DNA from 3 places in the Nostoc sp. LEGE 12447 genome. Region 1 is predicted to be linked to each of the others. Evidence: riboswitches for the same ligand, from Rfam matches in the RefSeq annotation. Region 1 holds a riboswitch; each other region holds the start of a gene.

Region 1 (7,561 bases):
GTCCGATAATGCGCGATACGACCGTTCAGGGTGCAGCATTTGCAGCAGGTTTAGCTATAGAATTTTGGGAGAGCTACGAAGCGCTGGTGCAGCAACGGCAAATTGAGCGTGTGTTTGAACCGAGGAGCGATAGGCCATTATCTAACTTTGATACTTGGCAAAAAGCAGTGAAACGCACTCTGGCTTGGGAGGAGTAAATGCTTACTGCTCAGGCAAAACTTCAACTGAATGGTTACTAAAATTTTGTTCCAGATAACGTGGATCGCGCACTCCTAGGTGCAAAACTAGTGCTGTAACTAATCCACCTATAGCTGCCACCAAGAAGGCAGTTCTATAGTCAATATTATCCACTATCCATCCACCTAAAAGGGGAGCAAGCATTGTGGCAGGGGCAACAAGGGTATTACCAAGACCAATATAGGCTGGTCGTTGACGCTGATTACCAAACTCTAAGGTCATTACCGCAGCAATATTTTGCAGAGCGCTCATACCTATTCCCGCTCCTATAAATACCAAGTAAAAACAGTTTATATTTGTTGCTAGCCCAGCTAGAACCGAACTGAAAGCACAAACAACAGAACCAACTTCCAAGACCAACTTGTTACCCCAGCGATCGCCTACCCAACCCAAAACCAATCCAGCAATAGTTTGCGTTCCCATCAGCACGCCAGTAATTAATCCAATAGATGCTTCTCCCATACCTTGATGGTGTACGGCATAGAGGGTATAGAAGGGAAGTGGCATTAAGGCTAATTGTGAAAGCATACGTGCGACCACAAAGTAACGGAAATTCTTATCGCACCGGAGAATCACATTAAGACTGGCCCAAAATTCACGTCTAGTTTCAATAGTCGATAATGATTTGTTTACTGGCTCTCGCGTCCTAGACATAAAAAACCAAGATAGAGCCATCGCAAGGCTGGCACACAAAAAACAGAGAACAAAGTTAAATGGCTGGGCAATTTGCTTGAGCAGTAAACCAGCACTCAAAGCACCAATAATACTCATTAGATTAGCAGCCGCAGCTAAAGCACCGTAAAAAATGCCAAGCCTTCCCGATGGAACAATTTTAGCAACCATACTTTGCCAAGCAGGAGCGCTAAATCCGCTACCTAGTCCCTGCCAAATGAGGATGGCGAATGTCAAATATAAGATAGTTTGGTGATTGAGTTGTAGCTCTAACAAAGCAACCAGTGCTAATCCTAAAAAAGGAAGTTTCTGGTGAATTGTCAACCACATTACAGTTGGTTTGTAATACTGTAATCGAGCTATTCTATCAGCTGTTAATAGCTGAGGTAGTTGCCAACCTAAACGCGGAATAGCTGGGATCAGACCAATGAGCAATGCAGAATTGGTTAAACCACTAACAAATAGAGGAATAATCGTGATATAAGAGGCAAAACCAGCTCCTAAACCAAAAAATGCACTTTCAACAACATTGACCGTTAAGTTATGACGAAGGTCTTTTTGAATTTTAGAGTTAGGCATTTTTATAGATACTGCAAGTGTAGGTAAGTTTTTATTCCATACCAAAATCCGGCTTGAAAAATCCGCATTTAGAATGTTAAAAATTGGGAAAATAAAGCTATGAAAAATCTATCTCTCAGTTGAAAGAGCGACAAATACCTGTGTTATTTATTACTGTTTTAATTTAGATTCTTTCGGTTATTGTTTCTCTAAAATAGAATAAATACTTTTAAGGTTTCTAGTTTTTTACTCACGGGTTATTTTGGTAAACTGGGACAGTATTTTAAACAGGTTTATGTTCTTTTCTTAAGCGCTTAGTAAGTGCTAAGTACCGAACAAAAATCTGAGTTCCATAGATTGTTCCCAGATGCCGCACTTAAATCATCAATTGGAAAATATTTTTGTAAAAAATCTCAAATTATGAATCTGCAAGGTTTTTGGCAATTTACACTCCAACAATTTGGAACAAATACTGTAAACCGCGATTGTACTGAGAGATAGCAAGAATAAGTCAGGTATTCTCCAGGTGTATTTAGCAGTAAGATCAGGACAAAGTAGAACTTGGAAACAGCTCGTCAAAGCGTTGAATAGCAAGCTTGGTAAGCTGAAAGCCTTGCATAAAGAAGGCTTTTGGGAATTATTCCTGGTGAAGATGAAGAATACGCCAAGTTGAGGTGGTATTCATACGTGCGATCGCAGAAGATAGAAAGCGATAAAATACTGGTGTAAAGCCCAAGTAGGGGAAGAAAGCGTGACTTGTTAATGCCAAGTCTGCGGAGTTTTTCAGTCGGTAATTATCTAATTTTTTACCACCTTATAAATTAAAGGGTTGAAACCATCCGTTTTCCGCATAGGACAAGAGATATTTAAAGCCTTTTTGAAGATCCTTCAGAAGGTGCAGAGTAAACAGTTGCGAGTCAGAGTTCCCCAGAACTATTGCGTGGTAAGTTTGATTTGGGGTGTAAATTCCCATCTTGAACTTTGATAACTGATAGCTGTTTTAAAATACTACTGACATCTAAGGATACTCCCCGCATGATTACTAAACCTAAGATTTTCATTGATGGCGAATCAGGAACCACAGGCTTACAAATTTATTCACGTCTCAATCAACGGGATGATATCGAGTTAGTTAGCATTGAGGCATCTAAACGTAAAGATGCAAGTGAGCGAGCTAAACTAATTAATGCCGTCGATGTTGTTATTCTCTGCCTACCTGATGATGCAGCCCGCGAAGCTGTTAGCTTAGTAAGTAGTACTACGGTTAAAATCCTTGATGCTAGTAGTGCCCATCGGACAGCTAATGGCTGGATATATGGGTTCCCCGAACTCAATCCAGGACAGCGAGAGAAAATCGCCAGCGCTCAGTTTGTCAGCAATCCAGGCTGTTATCCCACAGGATTTTTAGCCTGTATCCGTCCGTTGATTGCTAAGGGACTTTTAAAAAGTAATTTTCCCATCACCGTGAATGCAGTATCAGGTTACTCTGGTGGCGGAAAGAATCTTATCAAACAATACCATACCTTCCATGAACAGCAAGCCGGGGGCGAGTCACTATATCCTTATGGAATCTACGGTTTGCAGTTTGGACATAAGCATGTCAAGGAAATGCATTATTATTCAGGGTTAGCATCGCCGCCACTATTTGTACCTTCAGTAGGGGATTTTGAGCAAGGGATGCTAGTTCAAGTGCCTTTGCCGTTAGGAACTTTGGATAATCCACCATCAGGTGAGGTAATCTATGAAGCGATCGCTGATTACTACCAAGGTGAAAAATTTGTGCAGGTTGCTCCATTCCAAGATTCTACTCTGCTGCGAGACGGAATATTTTTGGATGCGATGTCTACGACGGGCTACGCCTACGCAGTGAACGGCACTAATATTGTTCAGGTTTTTGTATTCGCCAATGACACCACCAAAGAAGCATTGCTAGTTGCTCGTCTCGACAACTTGGGCAAAGGCGCATCAGGATCTGCAATCCAAAACCTAAACATCATGCTGGGCTTTCCAGAAGAATTGGGATTGTTATAAAAAAATTGGGAATTGGGAATTGGGAATTGGGAATTGGGAAGAAGCAAGGGAGCAGGGAAATTAGTTTTCCCCTCTGCCTCTTTTCAATGACCAATGCCCAATGCCGATTATTTTGATTCTTTTTTCAGTTCATTAAGTAATTGGATTACATGATCTTCAAAACCTTTATTTCGGTTTTGAACTGATTCAACCAAAGGTTTATCAAAAAGATTAATAGCATATTTACCTAATTGAATACCTAAAGGTTTTAAATGCCCACCTTCAAGAGTTTGCAGAAATTTTTGAGGTGGTTTTTTAAGAATATCAGTAAACCATTCACAGGTTAGTTTAGCAATGTTGTCAGACTGGAAGCAGACTAAACCCATAATATTAAATAGCCCACTATCCTTGATTAAATTCTTGGTTTCTTCAGGAGTTGGTTTCACACCCCAACCAAGATTATCAATGATATTCGCTAAAAATTGAGGGCGGATTGCGCTGGCTGTATCGCTAATATCAGGCGCTAAGAGGATAGAAACTTGCCCTTTAATAAATACACTATTAATTTTAACTTCCCGATTTACATAAGTGCAAATTAGTTTCTGATCTTCTGCAATTTTTCGTTGAAGCTCCTCAAAGAGAATATTAATATCTGCAATAACAGTTTCTATCTGTGACTCATTTGAAGTATAAGCTAGCAGATTCCGAATAAACTTTTCCCTTTCTTGAGGCTCTGGAGGTAAAGCAGTAAATCCTTCTAACAAGGAAATATATTTACAGCCAAGGCTATGTCCAATCCAAGAAAAGTTTTTATCATCTAGATAGGCTTCATAATCATATCCTTCAACAGTTGCCATCCTCACAAGCTCTGGCAGAATTTCATACTGCTCTCTCATGAGAAAACCCGCTTCTACATAATGGTCAAACGTAAAATTAAACGGTAAAAGAATAATAGTATATCCCTGCTCAAATAGAGATTGAAGCAGATGGCGATAAAAAAGCATGGGTGCAAATGTACCAAAGAAAGCCCCTGCAACAAATTGAATTACTCCTTTAGGCTGTGGATGCAGAGCAACCCAACTGTGAGAAACGGGTTTAAATCTCAGTTTTAAATTTGTATTGACCATGATTTAGCAATGAGTCTATCTGATTTTGGTAACTGTATGCTTAATCTCCAAACTGAAGTTGCTGCTTTTCGGATTATTTAAAAGATATTTTTCCAAAACTGGGATGCTCATCTCAACCAATAAACTTTACTTATATGGATTCAAAGAGCTGGCATATTCACTTTAAGTATAAATACTTAGATTACCAAATTCAATTGACTGAAGTTCAAGCAGCCATCTAAATTTATTCTGGTATGAAAAAATTGGTATTCCAGTTAACACGCAATAAAATTTGATACATGGTTAAATTAAATACTAAAGTTCCAAAACGCCGGAAATATCTATATTTGGAGATGTAGGCAGATGGTTTTACCTAAGATACATAAGAGTTTTCTGATAATAGCTACCGTTACACTCATTACAGTATTGGCAGTTTCAGGATTTGCTAAGACCAAACCTCAACACAATGTAATAATTTTTATTACAGATGGATTGCGACCTAGTAAAGTTAATGCTCAGGAAACTCCTAATCTTCATCAAATTCGCCAACAAGGTGTGAGTTTTGTCAATAGTCATTCGCTGTTTCCTACTTTTACTACCGCTAATGCTTCTGCGATCGCAACTGGACATTATCTCGGTGATACTGGTAATTTTAGCAATACAATTAATGTTGGCTTTTCTGTCAAAAGCGCCAGTAACAGCCCCGTTCCTTTCTTAGAAAAAATGCTGTTTTGGGGGAAATTAGCCAACACTTTGATGGTAATTACTTAAAGAAGAAAGCCTATTTAGATGCTGCACATGAAGCTGGGTTTAGTACTGCCGCCGTTGGCAGGATTGGGACAGTATTAATTCAAGATATTACTCAAAGACCTGGTAAATCCACAATTATAATTGATGATGCCACCGGGTCTCTAAGCTGATGTGGCTATTACCTTAGCTAAGATTTTAAATTTGAATATTCCCCATCAATAAGAACTTATAGGTCTTGTTTCAATACGGTTCGGATAAGCATTTTTCACTTTCCTTGTGGTCTGGGTAAAGGGTAAGGGGTAAAGGGGAAAGGATGTATTCAAAACCTTTACCCTTTAACCGAACCGTATTGGGTCGTGTTTTACATGAATCTTTGGTCAAAGGAGTCAAAAAAGTTACTTTTAAAGCTAATACTTTGACATCCCAACTAAATACTAATGGATTAAAAACGATCCTGAAGTATCAAACTGTTGGCTCAACTCGATATTTTGACGTTGGAGGTTTTCCTCTTGGACGCTTGGTTTAGCAAAATAGTACGCCATTGCTATATTTAACTCTTTGAAACTCTCAAAATTATTTCATTCCCAGAAACTAAAGAAAATGTAGCAATCAACATCAGTAAGTGTCTTCTTGAGAGCTTCTCAACAACACTAACTTTCCCCTACAGTCTGATTCTTCAAAGCTAGTTACAACGCGCTTTGAAGTGATTAGCATCACCATTTTTTTGTTCATACTGTTGACATAGTTGATGACTAAAGGTTATAAAAATTTAAAGAAAAATAAATCAGTCTGCCTAATCCACTATATTCCCAACAAACATTTGTAAAGGGTAAACCGGAGCGGAGGAACCAAACCTGGGGCGTATTTTGAAGAAAGTTAGTAGTTAATAGTGAGGAGTTAAAAGTTACTAAACTCATAACTCATAACTTTCTTAAGAAGGACATCTCTCAGTCCTAGCCCGTCAGCTAACTTCGTCGGCATTGAGAAGAGACTGAACGAGCAGCATTCTTAACAAGTAATGCCTTGTTCTCGTCAGTGTCCTTTGGCTGGTAACTTTGCGGTTCGTTGTGCCTGCCCTCGGCCTTGAGAGAGGATAATAATATCTTGATTTCTGGCGTTTGAGGCAGGATTATTTACCTTGAGGTGAAAATCAGCTATGTTCCAGAATAAGAAACATCGCATTGCCCTAATTTCTGTTGATGGCGACCCGGCGGTTGAAATTGGTCAAGAAGAAGCTGGGGGTCAAAATGTTTATGTGCGTCAAGTAGGTTATGCCTTAGCCCAGCAAGGTTGGCAAGTAGATATGTTCACTCGTCGTAGTAATCCTGAACAATCTGCGATCGCTCAACATAGTCCAAACTGTCGTACTATTCGGTTAAAAGCTGGCCCAGCTGAGTTTATCGGGCGAGATAACTTGTTTGGCCATTTACCTGAATTCATCGAAGAATTCCAGAAATTTCAGCAGCGCCAAGGGTTTCATTACTCCTTAATTCATACCAACTACTGGTTATCATCTTGGGTGGGTATGGAGTTGAAAAAACAGCAACCCCTGATTCAGGTACATACCTACCACTCTTTAGGAGCCGTTAAATACAGAAGTATTGGTGATGTTCCTGTAATTGCAGCCCAGCGATTAGCTGTAGAAAAAGCCTGCTTGGAAACTATAGACTGTGTAGTTGCAACCAGTCCACAAGAACAGAAACACATGCGGGTACTCGTTTCTAGCAAAGGGAACATTGAAATGATTCCCTGTGGCACTGATACTGACAAATTTGGGGGAATTCAGCGAACTACGGCGCGAGAAAAGTTGGGAATTGCCCCAGATGCCAAAATGGTTCTCTATGTTGGTCGCTTTGACCGCCGCAAAGGTATTGAAACCTTGGTAAGAGCCGTTGCCAAGTCTAATTTAAGAGGTGAAGCTAACCTCCAGCTAGTAATTGGCGGTGGTAGCCGTCCCGGTCAGAGTGATGGAATAGAACGCGATCGCATTGCTACCATAGTGAATGAACTCGGATTAGAAAATTGTACAACCTTTGCTGGTCGCCTAGATGAAACTGTTCTCCCCTTCTACTACGCCGCTGCTGATGTCTGCGTAGTCCCCAGCCACTATGAACCTTTTGGTTTAGTTGCTATTGAGGCAATGGCTAGTCAGACACCAGTCATAGCTAGTGATGTTGGCGGGTTGCAGTTTACTGTTGTACCAGAAGTTACAGGATTACTTGCACCTC
Region 2 (7,561 bases), on a different contig from region 1:
ACGATCAAAAGAAGATAGGCGATCGCGCAGGGCATCAAATCCCGCTTGAGGATCGTCAAAAAATGTGCGGACATCGCGCTTGATACTATCGTAATTTAGTTCCGGGCGATCCAGGGAGTTAAGATAGTTGCGGATGCGGGCAAAAACCCCATCAATTGCATCTTGAATGCCTCGTTGGATATTCCGCACTTGTTCTACAAATTGATCCCTGACGGAGACAATGTTATCGGCAATCCGCGCTGCTTCTTCATCAGACATATCTTCCCGAATTTTCAGCAGGGCGATGATGGTAGAACGGTCAAAATGGGAAAGGCGATCGCTAAAACTTTCTACCCCGACTCGTGGATCGTGCAATAGTAGTTGCAAGTCGCGTTTGATACCTTCAGGATTGAGTTCTTCTTTACCAGTTTGGCGCAAATACTCTTCTAGATAAGCTTTGAATGTTTCTGCTCTTTGCTGTGTGCGGGTAGCTAAACGACGAGGCGCACGTACAAAGTTACGAATCGAAGTTTGGGTGGAATCAATGATTTCATTGACTTGTTGTTCACTCAAGTCTTGACGTTGACTGAGCAACTTCACCAGTGTATCTCGGTCTAACTGCGACAATCGACGGCGTAATGCGCTGGCTCCCTCTTTGGGATTTTCAAACAATTTGCTCAAATCTCGCTGAATACCTTCAGGATTGAGTTCTTGTTTACCAGTATTCCGTAGATAGTCTGCGATCGTGGTCGTAACAGAGTCGTATTGCTCTTTGGCTTTATCCACTACAGCTTGGGGTGTGTGGCGAATATTATGCCACGACTCCTCAGCCGCATTGATGATTTGATTAACTTGATCTTCACTCAAATCTTGGCGCTGACTCAATAATTGCACTAAGGTATCGCGGTCAAAGCGAGACAACCGTGCCCGAATTGAACTAATTCCAGCTTGGGGATCTTCTAATAGCTTTTTAAACTCCGCACGGATGGCATCAGGATTCAGTTCTGATTTCCCGGTGTTACGCAGATATGATTCTACATTCAGCCACAGGGTTTCTGCTTGATATTGTGCCTGTTCAGCTAATCCTTTGGATTCTATCAAGACGCGATCGCGTTGTTTTTCCAATTCATCCAGAATGCTGTCTACTTCATATAGCTGGATATCATTCCGTTCTAGCAATATCTCCCGGATTTCTTGACGTTCAATGTGCGCCAGTCGTAATGTCAGGGTTTCATAATCTGCATCTGGGTCTTGCAACAGTGGTTTAAAATTCTGTTCAATGCCTTCAGGTGTCAAATCTGTTTTCGGGGTAACGAGCAGATAACTTTCTACTGCGCGTTGCAAGTCTTGGACTATTTCTCTTTCTTCGATACCTGTAACTGTCACCAGCACATCTTTGCGGACAACTTCTAGCTGATTTGCAATGCGCTGAATTTGGGCTTGGGTAAGTAGTCCCCGTTGTTGGAGAATTTTGACGAAATCGTTACGTGATAATCTTTCTAGTTCTCTGCGGACTATTCCAGGGTCAGCTGCTGGGTCGTAAATGACATCACGAAATTCTTGGGCAATTCTTTCTGGGCTTAGTTGCCAAGCATAAGTGTTGTACAGATAATTTTCGATATCAGATCGAATTGGGCTATAGGGTTGTGATGGTGTTGGCAAACCTAACTTATCTGCTTGTTGGGTGACTTTATCTTTGGCTGTGGTAAGGCTACCTAAGATTTTTTCCACATCCAAATCAGATAAATCTGCCCGTCCTAACACAATGCCGGTTAAGGCGGATAGTCCTTGCTGGATTGTACTTTGAATTGGCCCAACAGTAGATGCCTTTTGGTCAGCTTCCTTGGAACCACGTGTTTCTGCAACTAATCGATCCAGCTTGGCGTTAAGTTCATCTGTCTTACTTTGTCCTGCTGGAAGTGATTTCAGATAATCCATTAACTCACCCATCCGGTCTTCAGTGGGTGAATGCTGACTTACTACCTGTTGCCAAACCTTATATAAAGTATCAGCAATGCGGGTAACGTCTTTTTTGGAAAGGTCGGTACGGCTGCTGACTAACTCGATAAACTTTTGGCGGTCGATGTTGCGAATATCTGGAGTCCCGGCGATCGCTTTTAATTGGGGATCGTTGAGTAAATTTTCAAAATCACTCCGAATTTTCGACACATCCAACTCTGGTGGACGCAGCTTATCTAAATAATCTTCTATGTTTTCCCGAATACTTCCAGGGTCGATGCCGCTTCCTAGTTCTCGGCGAACGGCGGCGGCGGCGGCTTCAGCTGTTGCGACAACTTGATTATTGACAGCTTTCGCGCCTAGTGCGGCTGTAGCTGTACCCATAATCGCCTGAAAACCAGAAGTTGCCGTATTGACGACTGAGCCAATTAAGGAACCCACAGTAGTGGAACTCACCCAAACCAGGAGTAAAAAGTAAGCACCCCAAATCACCAAACCGAGAATTGCTCCCAATCCTGGATCTAAGATTACAAGGCTTAATTTCACTGCCAGGAAACAGGCAATTAATAAAGCGATCGTTACAGTGAATAACGTCCAAATCCCTACTGCTGTGCCGATTTTGCGAATGCTGCCGCCCAAACTTCCGACTTCCCCAGAATCTGAATCCGAGTCAGATGAGTGCCCCAGATAGGAAATCCCGGCTGCAAGGGAGAGATTAGTTAGAACTAATTGGAAAGCAAAGGCTAGGATCACGCCGGAGATTAAGGCCACAAAAAAGCGCGGCCCGGAAGTCAGAACCGATGCCTGTGCTGGCGTGACGTTTGAGGGATCTACTGGAACCTGTGCTAACCACAATAGTGGTTTGTAGAGTCCCAGCATGATTTCCGTACTTTGGAACATTGTATTTCCTTCTACTAAGTTTAAATTTGGGGAATTAAGATTTTCTTGAGAAGCAACTCTTAGTATTTTTGTCTGTACCTATGGCAATACCTAACTGTTTAGTTCAGAATCGTAGAATTTAGCTGTTGAAAGCATCTCTCCAAAGGCTGAAAACTATATACAGCAAAAGATATAAATTTTATTATCTAACGATAAAAGTAGTTAAAAATTTGGTTAATTCTTGGCTGCCACGCTCTTAATTTTAACTGCTTAATCAAAATGATTGATTTTGCCCAAGCTATAGTTTGATTACTAGAACTTTACATTTATTTATAATTATCTTTTTATCACCCTCTCAGGGTGGATTTGTCTGCACTAATATGTTGTTGATTATCGTCCCCAAGAAGTGCCTGTAGTTTGTGCCTACAGGCAGAAAGCAATTTAGTTATAAATAGCTACATTAAAGTTAACAAATGAATTGTTGACGACAACAAGATGGCAACTCATTATTCCAGGGATTTGCCAATACTTGCATAAAGAATAATTTGCTTTAGAATTCAGTCGGTTATAGTGTCTAGCGCGATGTTTTACATCTGATTGACTGCTAGAAATTAAACATCTCAAAAGCTAATAAATTTTGGAGAAACAAATGGCAACTCAAGAAACTCGGTCTTCTACTGATTTACCACCTGTTGCACCAGAATACAACGGTGTAGACCGCAACGCTTTTCTGTTTGGCTGGACTCCTCAAGCCGAAATTTGGAATGGTCGTTTGGCAGCAATTGGTTTTCTCGCCTATTTACTTTGGGATTTAGCTGGCTATAGCGTTTTACGCGACGTACTGCACTTAGTTGGCTACTAAATATTGAACCTTTGAAAACTTACTGGATATTGGAGAAAAAAATGGAACCTCGATCTTCTACTGATTTAGCACCTGTTGCTAAAGCCTACAATGGTGTAGACCGCAATGCTTTTTTGTTTGGCTGGACTCCTCAAGCCGAAATCTGGAACGGTCGTTTGGCAGCAATTGGTTTTCTCGCCTATTTGCTTTGGGATTTAGCTGGCTATAGTGTCTTACGCGATGTATTGCACATAATTGGCTATTAGTAGCTACAGCTATATAAGACTTCCGCAAATAATAATCTAAACCCTAGTTTTCAGATAGGGGCAATTCATAAATTGCCCCTACCTTTATCTAAAGTAAAAAGCGAAACAACACATACAAAGCCGAAGCTACCAGTTGCAACAGCATCACTGGAATGCCGTAGTGCAGGAAAGTTTTAAACGAGATGCGTCGTCCATGCTGCTCAGAAATACCGGCAGCGACGATATTAGATGATGCCCCTACTAATGTGCCATTACCTCCCAAAGTTGCACCAAACATCATGGCATAAAAAAGCGGTAATACTTCTGGGGGAAACTGCCCTTGAAAATCTTGGGCTAGAACTTCTGCGGGTGCTAATCCCACAGTCACAATGTATTGTTTGAGTAAGGGAACCATCCCCACCACTAAAGGAATATTTGGGACTACGCTGGATAATATACCTACAAAAAATAATAAAACTAGGGAACCTAGGATAATATTTTTTCTTAAAATTGCTGCCAATATTCCTGATAAACCATTAATTACACCTGTTTTTTCTAACCCTCCAATTAGCACAAAAATACTCATAAAAAATATTAATGTACTCCAGTCTACATCCCGCAAAATATTGTTAACTGAATCGATTTTGCTATGGTGAGATAACAATAAAGCTAAAGCTGCTCCTAACAAAGCTGCGGCAGCAGGCGAAACTGGAACTGGTAGAGTTTCTCCAACGACAAAAAATAGCAGGACGAAAAATACTATAACTGCACCAAAGCTTAAAGCTCGTGGATGATTAATTTGTGGATGTGGCAGTTCTTCTAAATTATCTAACTGAGTATTCCAAATTTTACGAAATAAAAATGGTAGTGTTGCAATTACTATAGCAACGGCAATTACCCCTCCTAAACTCAATTCCCATAAATAATCTGTAAAGCTGATATTTACAGCATCACCAACAATAAAGGTAGCTGGATCTCCAACTAAAGTTAGGAGTCCGGCACTATTAGCAACAAATACCATTAAAATTAACAAGGGAACAAAATTTATCCCCACTTCCTTTGCCATTGGTGGAATTAAAGGCGCTAACAACATTACTGTTGTGGCATTTGGTAAAACTGCACAGATGGGTGTCACAATAGCCACAATACCGAGTAATAGACGCTTGCCTTGTCCCTTAGCTAAGAGTACTATTTGAGTTGCTAAATAATCAAATATCTTGGTAGGCTCAAAAGCTCGTACTAGCACCATAACTCCAAAGAATAAACCTAGTGTTCCATGACTGTTGCCGATATAACCAACAGCTTCTTCTAAAGTCATGACGTTGGTAAAAACTAATAATAATGCTCCCAATAATGCCGCGATGGTGAGATGTACCCATTCGGTCATCACTAAAATAATGACACTTATAAATGTAATTACACTAAGGATTGCTTGCCAGTTGTCCACATCTTACTCCTGAAGTTTTATTTGTTGCATATTAGTGAAAAAAGCCACCTAGTTTTAGGTGACTTATCTATGATTACAATTGGATAAAAATTACTGAAATTTTAAACAGCGACTATTCATCAATACAACTGGGAATACCCAAAACGGCGCAGGGGAAATTATAACCTAATGCTTCAATCATCGGATGATTAACAGATTGGCAACCGAGAAATAGAATATTGGCGGCTTCTGATTCAACAACTTTGTGAAGTTCTGTGGAAATGCTGCCAAACCGCAAATGAGATTTGAAGGAACCTTGCCATTCTTCAGCCAGACTTCGGGCTTGCCAGAGAATTATATCTGCTTGTTGCAAGGGAGTTACCACTGTTTGCAATTTGGGTTGAGTTAACACCTGTGTCACAGACTTTGATACTTCACTAATTTGACATTCTAATGAAGGCTGTTGTGGAAAGCTCAAGATATTTGGATATTGACTGCTTTGATTGTCTTCTAATACATAAACAGCCTGAACTGTAACTTCTGCATTAGTAGCTAGACGGGTTTGATGGGCAATCCAGAAAGCAATATCTAGTGCTGTATGACTGTTAGGAGATGCGTTGTATGCAACAATTAAGTTAACTGCTTTTGATTCTTGAGGTTTTTTAGAAAAAGGTTTTTTTGGTTCTGGCAGCAGTACCATTTGTTCAATTAAGTCATCTCGACCTGTGGCACTTTGCAGACGTGCTAACATTGGCTTGATTTGCACAGCTTTACTTCTCCCAATGAAATGAATTAGTAATGAGAAAGAAGCAGGGGGACAAATTTTAGATTTTTGGACTTCGGCTACCCTCAGTCGAACAATTTTGGATTTTAAATTGAGTAACGATAACCAAAATTGCAAATCTGAAAATCAGTCTAGGAAACCCCAATAATAACTGTATTACAGCCAAAATCTTGGGGGTTCCTTCCATTGCCTACGGAGTTAGCTGACGGGCTAAGACTGGAAGGTGTCTCTCGTAAGATTAGCCCCAAACATTGGTTCCTCCGTTCCAAATCCAGCTTTGATGAATTTGAATTAGGCTACCCACTAAAAAAAATGATAATCTAATTTACTCGTCTTGGGCAAAATATCGATCGAGGAAATTCAGGGCGTGGTTACGGAGTTCAAAATATTCTTTTGAGTTTCGCATGGCAGCGCGATCGCGTGGACGCTCAAAAGGAACTTCTAAAATCTCTCCTATACTAGCAGATGGGCCATTGGTCATCAAGACGATGCGATCGGACATATAAATTGCTTCGTCTACATCGTGGGTAATCATCATCACTGCTTGCCGATGGTTTTCCCAAATATCCAATACCTGCCGTTGCAATTTGCCACGAGTTAGTGCATCTAGTGCCCCAAAAGGTTCATCCATCAGCAACATTTTGGGACGAATTGCTAAGGCTCTGGCAATACCTACTCGTTGTTTCATCCCTCCAGAGATTTCATCAGGATATTTGTCAGCTGCCGCCGTCAAGTTTACCATTGCCAAGTGTTCATTTACAATGCTAATTTTTTCAGCCCGATTAGCATTTTTTAGCACTTCATCCACAGCTAAACGGATATTCTCTCGCACGGTTAACCAAGGCAACAATGAATAGTTCTGAAATACCATCATCCTTTCGGCTCCCGGCTGACGAATTTCTTTGCCATCAAGCCGAACTGATCCGGAAGTGGCTTTTTCTAAACCAGCTACTATCTTTAATAGAGTTGATTTCCCACAACCAGAGTGACCAATTACAGAAATATATTCATCTTCACCAATCGTTAGATTAACTCCATCTAAAACGACAAAGTTATCTTTATCAGGTGTCGGATAAGACTTGACTAAATTTTCAATTTCTAAAAATCCAGTGCGGGGCAGAACTCCTGTCTGGGTATTAATAGGTAATGAGGTATATTCCATCATCAAAGGCTCCCGAAATAATTTAGTCAATCAATTTTGGATTAACTGCGACTTGTACCGAAAATCTAAAATCTAAAATTGCCAGAATCAAGATTTAAAGTTGGGATTTAAGACATGAAAAAGTTAGTGGGAGCGTTAGCCCTGATAGCAAAACTATTCAGATAGCCCACAGGATCACTGGGATCGAAGCCTTTCTTATCTATAAATACCTCTGGTGGTTCGACCTTGTAATCATCCTTGGGACACTCGATGCCCATTTCAGATGCTATCTCCCGATATAAATCTG
Region 3 (7,561 bases), on a different contig from region 1:
GCACCATCGCCATATTTTTCTTGATACTCATACCACGGGCGCAGCCCAAAATCCCACATAGCTTTGTTCATCGTCATGGCGTTACCGTGGCGGTGAATGGTCATTGCTGCACACAAGGGGGCGTGACGTGCGCCTTCTGCACCAATTCTGGCGTTGGTGACAGCACCAGATACTACGGGTGAAGCATCTAGGCGACCAAAAATTAAACCGTCGCGGGAGGTGGCCCAGCTAGCCTCGCGGTTGAGTGTGACGTTCAAACCATATTTGCGGAAGAAGCCTTTTTTCCAGGCGATCGCAAATGGCGCACAATCATTAACGGGAACGTAACCAATGGTGAGATCGGATTTTTCTAGGTCTTGCGATCTAACTACTGGTTGTACAGCTAAGGCTTCTTCTGTTAACCCTTTGGCGGATCTATCTCCTGAAATTCCACAGGAGGATAGCGCTATCCCGGTTGTGGTTGCTCCTATTCCCTTAATAAAATCTCGTCGAGTCCAGTTTATATCACCCATTTTTATAGCTCCATTGGTGATGAATTGCTCACGCAGAAGCGCAGAGTCTGGTTACATCTTGCTGTTTTGATAGAAGTCGAATTTTGTTAGTTGGAAGTTTTCGGGCGATGGGTTACTAATTCTTCGAGTTTGCCCACGGCGTAATCCAAAATTAACCCAGTTAAGCCAATGATGAACACAGCTAAAAAGACTGAACTTAGGTTTAAACGACTCCATTCATCCCAGACGAAAAAGCCGATACCAATACCACCTGTAAGCATTTCCACGGCGACGATTACTAGCCAAGCTATACCTAAACTAATCCGTAAACCTGTAAAAATATACGGTAAACTTGCAGGCCAAATTATTTTGGTAATCCTTCTCCAACGGGGCATTTCTAGCACTTGTGCCACATCTAAATAATCTTTGGGAACGCTAGAAACTCCTAAAGCGGTATTAATAATTGTCGGCCATAAGGAGGTAATGAAAATGACAAAAATGGCTGAAGGATCTGCTAAATTGAAAATTGCTAAGGCGATAGGAAGCCAAGCTAAGGGTGATACGGGTTTAAAAATTTGAATGATCGGATTAAGCGCTAGCATTGCCGGTCTAGACATCCCAATTAAAAACCCCACAGGAATCGCTACTACCGCTCCTAACAAAAAACCCAGTAATACCCGGCGCAGACTTGCGATCAACAACCAACCAATTCCCAAGTTACCTGGGCCTCTTTGGTAGAAGGGATTTAAGATGTAGTCTAGATTAGCAATGAGCGCTTCTGGTGGAGTAGGCATTAATTCATGGTTGGCAAGTGCAATAATCCACCACAGCACAATTATTCCCAAGAAGCCCAATACTGGTAAAATAAACACATCTCTGAGGACGACAGGTTTTGTCTTTTTCCAGGCAGCTTGTGTTGCGATCGCTGCGATCGCAGCCAGATTTAGTTGAAATATCATTTACGACCTCAACAGATTTAAGTGCAGGTACAAAGAATCCGAGCAGTACCAGCCTTGGACACCGATGAGATCGGAACATTATAAAAATGCCGTCTCTTCAGTCTCCTCCCAATGCCTACGAAGTTAGCTGACGGGCTAGGGCTGAGAGATGCCCTTCTTTTTAGAGTGCTGAGTATCGAGTGCTGTTAGCGGTCGCGGGGCGTTCAGCCCGTGCTGAGTTAACTTTTCACTTCTCACTTTTAACTCTTCACTTTCTATGAGATACGCCCCACAATTTGGTTCCTCCGCTCCAGCGTTATGCACTGTGACACGCTGAATTAGGCTGACTTACTCTAATGGATACTAAATTATGCATAATATAACATTGATGCTCAGTAAAAGCCATCTGTTCGATGATAAATATTGTTGATTTTAATACTGCAATTCGGCGCATCTCCTTGATTTTTGGGAATAAATAAAATTTATATTTTTACTCTGTTGTAAGTGAATTACTTGCAAACAAAGCTAAATAATATAATTGAGTCAAGCATTAATATTGTTATCCGCTTGCTTAATATTTATTAACGTAAAATAAATTATACTAGACAAGTTTTAGATACTGAGAGTTAATCAGCAAATAAACGAATATGTAAAATCTATTTCTTTTGGTAGGTGAATTAAATTCATAAACTTGGTAAAAAACCACTGCACTCGCTAAACTAATTGGATATGGCAGTTTGCTCATCTATCTCCTAGCTGAATTTAACATAATGGATTTTAGTCAAGTACTGGCTGAAAAAACGGACACCATCATCGATAAATGGGTTGCAGCAGTTCGCAAGGATAGACGGATTGAAAGTGCTGATGACCTATCTTATACAGCAGTAAAGGATCATATCCCTGATGTTTTACAAGCAATGGTAACAGTGCTTTCAAAATCTCAGGATAATGATATTCAGTCGATAGTTACTGCTAGTTTTCAGCATGGAGCTATTCGAGCAGAACAAGGTTTTGACCCAGCAGAAATTGCCAGAGAATATCATCTGCTGAGAACGGTAATATTTGATGCCATACACGCAGATTTATTAAAGGGAACACCTGTAGATATAATTCGTTCTATGCGTTTGATTGACGCTATCATAGACGAAGCGATCGCTCGATGTTTTAAGAGTTATGTTGACGAACGCTTGCGAGAATTACAGCAGTTGCAATTATCACTAACGCTCCATAATGAAGAACTTACGCGCTTAATGAGCGCCAATCAAGAGTATCTTTCGCAACTAGCCCACGAATTGAAACATCCTCTAACTTCCATTATTGGTTACTCGGATCTGTTTTTACGCCAACAACGACGCAAGACACAGATAAAAGACACCTCAACCAATTTAGAACATATTGAGAGGGTACTACGTAACGGTAGACAATTACTCCACCTAATTAACGATGTATTAGAACTTTCGCGCTATGAAGCAGGACAGATAAAACTTCAACTAGCACCCACAGATGTGCCTGAATTAATCAATAATATCTGTGAAATGTTGGAACCTCTAGCTGCTGGAAAAAATTTAAAAGTCGTAGTAGATTGCGATCGCGCTCCCAAAGAACTAATCACAGATCCTTTTCAATGCCAACAAATTATTACAAATCTTATTAGCAATGCGATTCGCTATACAGAGTCGGGGACTATTATTATAATGTGTCAGGTGTTGGATAACGAGAGATGTGCGATCGCAGTTTCTGACACTGGAATTGGCATTGCACCAGAAAATCAAGCCCAGATATTTGAACCCTACTTTCGGGTCAGTTTTAGCGATCGTCCCTATCTCCCTGATAGTACAGGATTAGGGTTAGCGATCGTTTCGCGGTTAGTAAAATTACTACAAGGTCAAATTAACTTAGTTTCTGAGGTGGGAGTTGGTTCTACTTTCACTGTAATTTTGCCCTTACAAATAGAGAGTTGATTTCGCGCCAAGACGTAAAATTTTTGTCTACACCTCTGCGTGAAATCAAAAAACATTTTTACAATAACCCTTGTTTTTTCAACTTAGTTAGCGCATCCTCAGCAGCAGCTTTCTCTGCTTCTTTCTTATTGCGTCCCTTACCTTCGCCATAAATTTTTTCATCTACCAATACCTTGGCTATGAATTCTGGTGCATGAGAAGGGCCACCTATTTGTTCTGTGAAATATTTGGGAGGATTTGGAGTAACGTTGCGTTGCACCCATTCTTGAAAGCGATTTTTTGAGTCTACATTAGAACGAGACACAACTATGTGCTTGGGATCTACAGAATCAAATAGTGGTTCTATAATTGCGCGAACTGCTTCAATATTGGAATCATTATCCAAATAGTAAGCACCAAGAACTGCTTCAAAGGTGCTACTAAGTAAATTAGGATTTTGGTAGCCTCCGTCTCGAATTGCGCCTTTTCCTAACCGCATCCTAAAGTCTAAACCTACCTCCTCGGCGAACTTTGCTAATTGTTTCTCATCTACCAACGCCGAACGCCGCCGTGTTAATTCATCTTCTCCCATTTCTGGGTGACAACTATATAGATACTCACCACTTAAGAAATTCAGCAAAGCATCACCGAGAAATTCTAGCCGTTCGTTGTGTTCGCCTTCTCCAGGGTTTTCATGAACGTAAGAACGGTGGGTAAGTGCTTGTCGCAGAAGTTTTTCATTATGAAATATTAAAAGTTTGTGCATTTTATCTTGTGTCTTGTTGCAGAAATTGACTGTTGGGAAACTTGACAATTGTTTTTTTGTTCAGACATGAAAACACCGCAAATTGCGGTGTTTTGGGAAAACCCAGTTTTTTATTTGACTGGGTTTTTCAAAGCTATTTTATGCAGCCAGTATATTTAACTCAGTTAAAAATAACTCCTGATTTTGCTTTCTGACTTTCCCATCCTTGACAGCAACATCAATAAACTGGCTAAAACTTTTAAATTTCTTGCCATCATCTGTAAAAATAGATAAATATCCTTGATACTTACCACAACGTTGACGCATCAATCTATCAATGCAACCAAATACTGTAGGCTTATCTTGGATTGAGGCAGTTTTAATAGCTTCAATTAAATACTCTATAGCCTCATTGTAATTAATCTGAGACACAATAGCCGTGTTTTGAGGTTGAGTCTTCTTGCTATTGTCAACTAGCTCAGGTAATTCATCTACAAAATAGAAGTTATCATTACCAACCAGTTTAATCAACTTTGGACTCTCACTACCTCGTTGAGCAAAGACGATGACTTTTTTACCCATAGCTTTGAGAATGGAAATTAATACAGCAAAATCCTTGTCTCCTGAGAATAAGATAATATTCTTTAGAGAAGAATTAAAAGCAACTGCCTCATAACAGTCATCTTTAAGTCGTTTATCTGCACTATTTTTTGAGGTGTCAGGAACATTCACACATCTAAAACCAAGCTCTTTTAGTTTATTTGAGGAAGCTACTTGGTCTTGACGCTGTGAATTGTAATAAATATTTTTGCAAGATACAGTCCCGTTAGATTCTGCAAATTGCAGTACCAAACTAGCGAATTTTATGATTGAGGGAACGTTCTGAATATCGCAAAAAATTCCAGTATAATCTTTTTTCTGGCTTGCTTGTTTTTTGGAGGTTAGATGATAGCTTGTCATTTGAGTATGTCCAGAGTTGGTTTAAGGAAACCGGACAGCTTCAAGGAATTACACATCTAGTAGCAGCCTAGCTTGATGAAAGAGATTTATACTAAAAAAGTATTTCCCTTTTCCTTGCTAGGCTCTCTATTTACAAATTTAATTGATTTCTAGTCTAAGAAGGTAAAATCCCTGGCTTACTGCTAGGTATCAGGTTATTCATTCCGCCGAACATTCACGCAAATATATTGTTTTCCTTGCTGATAGTCTAATCAATCAATTGACCTGACATCAGGCTGAATGTTCAGCCGAAGGAATAACGCGATACTTAGCGGTAAGCTAGGGATTCTACGTTCTTAGACAACAATCAATAATTTGCACTTGTCGAATTTTGTTTTAGAGTGCATTTGTTTTGCTGCCGTTGTTATATATCTAACATGAGCTTAATCTGTGTGTCAAGAAGTTTAAAATCACTATAAGCCATAAAACTTACTCCTTAGCCTTATGACTGAATCATATAACAAAGATTAAAAATTCAGCTTTGGCGGAAACACTCTACTCAAATCGAGAGATAAATCAGGAAAACAAGGAAAATTTATCACCTGAGTGGACAGGAAGATTCGCTTATTTGAATAACCATGTTTACCTTGATTATCCTGATATGGTTCACTGTAAGCTTCCAAATAATTATCGAATAAATTGAATATCCAATAATCAGTAATACCCGCTTTAGCATAGAGAGGTATTTTCACATCTTGGTCATAAGCTAAAGAAGAATCTGAAACCTCCATCACCAATAACACATCAGTCGGTTTAGGGTGAGCAGAGAGATAATTATCATCTCGGTTTTGAACAATCGCAAAATCTGGTTCAGGTTCACTGTTAGGTGGTAAAGTAATTGGGGCTTGAGATTGTAGAGTTGCCCTATCTCCTACAATCTTTGGAAGTTGTTTCCATAAATTCCTTAAACAAGTTTCATGGGCTTTACCTTTGGATGCCATTTCAATAATTTCCCCGTTGATTAATTCAATATGGTCATCTTCATGGAAAAAGCCCCATTCTCCAAGCCTGTGGTATTCATCCAGTGTGAAGCGTTTAGCCTGAGCAATACTCATAACCTTACCTTTCTCTCATTGCCATAATACTTATTCTAAATGTGCCAGAAATTGGTATGCTAAAGGCCGAGACTCGCTATGAAAGCAAACAATGACTGCGCCTACTATCAACCCCACCATCACTGCCTTTCCCTTGACAGCTGTAGTCGGTCAAGAAGCAATTAAATTAGCCTTGCTGTTAGCAGCCGTTGATCCTGGTTTGGGAGGAGTAGCGATCGCAGGTCGTCGTGGTACGGCAAAATCTGTAATGGCTCGTGCTATCCACGCTCTACTACCACCGATTGAAGTTGTCAAAGGTTCAATCAGCAATTGTGACCCCAACCACCCAGAAGAATGGGACGATCAACTTTTGGCGGAGTACGCAGACAAAGACATTCAAGATGTACCCGTCGAAATTATTCCTGCGCCTTTTTTGCAAATTCCTCTAGGTATTACAGAAGACCGACTCCTTGGCTCAGTTGATGTTGAAAAGTCTGTAAAACAAGGAGATACCATTTTTCAGCCTGGTTTACTCGCTACAGCAAACCGGGGTGTACTGTACGTAGATGAAATTAATTTATTAGATGACCAAATATCAAATCAGCTTTTAACAGTATTATCTGAGGGACGCAACCAGATTGAACGGGAAGGAATTAGTTTTCAGCATCCGTGCAAATCCCTATTTATTGCCACCTATAATCCAGAAGAAGGTGGATTACGGGAGCATTTATTAGATAGAATTGCGATCGCACTTTCTGCCGACGGTGTACTCGGCTTAGATCAAAGAGTAGCAGCAGTTGAACAAGCGATCGCTTATTCTAAATCTCCCCAAGACTTCCTCAAACAGTACAACGAAGACTTAGACTCCCTCAAAACCCAAATCATCTTGGCACGGGAATGGTTAAAAGAAGTCATCATCACCCATGAACAAATTGCCTACTTAGTGGATGAGTCCATTCGCGGAGGAGTTCAGGGACATCGCGCCGAGTTATTCGCCACGCGGGTTGCCAAAGCGGCTGCGGCTTTAGAGGGACGAACAACAGTTAATGCCGAAGATTTGCGCCGTGCCGTAGAACTGGTAATTGTACCACGCGCCACAGTTGTGCAGACACCACCACCAGATCAAGCACCACCTCCGCCTCCACCACCACAACAAAATCAAGAAGAACCCCAAGACGAATCAGAAGAGGAACAAGAAGAACAAGAAGAACAGGAAGAAAATCAAGAGCAAGAACCGCCCAGCATCCCAGAAGAGTTTATCTTTGATCCAGAAGGGGTAATTCTTGATGACAGCGTGCTTTACTTTACTCAAACAGCAAAGCGGCAAGGTAAATCTGGTAGTCGCAGTGTCATCTTTTCCGATGACAGGGGACGCTACATTAAGCCAATGTTACCCAAGGGAAAAGCGCGACGC

The links. Region 1 has a riboswitch for cyclic di-AMP ahead of IQ274_RS14330 (glycosyltransferase). Riboswitches for the same ligand answer to the same signal wherever they lie in the genome.
Region 2: another riboswitch for cyclic di-AMP. It lies ahead of IQ274_RS08755 (universal stress protein); the one in region 1 lies ahead of IQ274_RS14330 (glycosyltransferase).
Region 3: another riboswitch for cyclic di-AMP. It lies ahead of ntrB (nitrate ABC transporter permease); the one in region 1 lies ahead of IQ274_RS14330 (glycosyltransferase).

What each region holds. Positions count from the first base shown of each region.
Region 1 covers NZ_JADEXT010000011.1:58,670-66,230, forward strand. Annotated here, with positions in the region: gene glpK (glycerol kinase GlpK) at 1-197, shown strand, start outside; gene IQ274_RS14305 (MFS transporter) at 202-1,488, opposite strand; gene IQ274_RS37355 (hypothetical protein) at 2,105-2,236, opposite strand; gene argC (N-acetyl-gamma-glutamyl-phosphate reductase) at 2,506-3,498, shown strand; gene IQ274_RS14315 (DUF1350 family protein) at 3,606-4,604, opposite strand; gene IQ274_RS14320 (alkaline phosphatase family protein) at 4,947-5,354, shown strand; gene IQ274_RS14325 (hypothetical protein) at 5,647-5,859, shown strand; cyclic di-AMP (ydaO/yuaA leader) riboswitch at 6,114-6,328, shown strand; gene IQ274_RS14330 (glycosyltransferase) at 6,490-7,561, shown strand, end outside.
Region 2 covers NZ_JADEXT010000005.1:94,975-102,535, reverse strand. Annotated here, with positions in the region: gene IQ274_RS08775 (MFS transporter) at 1-2,838, opposite strand, end outside; gene IQ274_RS08770 (high light inducible protein) at 3,467-3,679, shown strand; gene IQ274_RS08765 (high light inducible protein) at 3,721-3,924, shown strand; gene IQ274_RS08760 (SLC13 family permease) at 4,013-5,350, opposite strand; gene IQ274_RS08755 (universal stress protein) at 5,463-6,080, opposite strand; cyclic di-AMP (ydaO/yuaA leader) riboswitch at 6,289-6,421, opposite strand; gene IQ274_RS08750 (ABC transporter ATP-binding protein) at 6,439-7,275, opposite strand; gene IQ274_RS08745 (ABC transporter substrate-binding protein) at 7,383-7,561, opposite strand, start outside.
Region 3 covers NZ_JADEXT010000005.1:86,662-94,222, reverse strand. Annotated here, with positions in the region: gene IQ274_RS08745 (ABC transporter substrate-binding protein) at 1-512, opposite strand, end outside; gene ntrB (nitrate ABC transporter permease) at 599-1,450, opposite strand; cyclic di-AMP (ydaO/yuaA leader) riboswitch at 1,548-1,784, opposite strand; gene IQ274_RS08735 (sensor histidine kinase) at 2,200-3,390, shown strand; gene rnc (ribonuclease III) at 3,449-4,135, opposite strand; gene IQ274_RS08725 (NYN domain-containing protein) at 4,274-5,074, opposite strand; gene IQ274_RS08720 (Uma2 family endonuclease) at 5,581-6,168, opposite strand; gene bchD (magnesium chelatase ATPase subunit D) at 6,260-7,561, shown strand, end outside.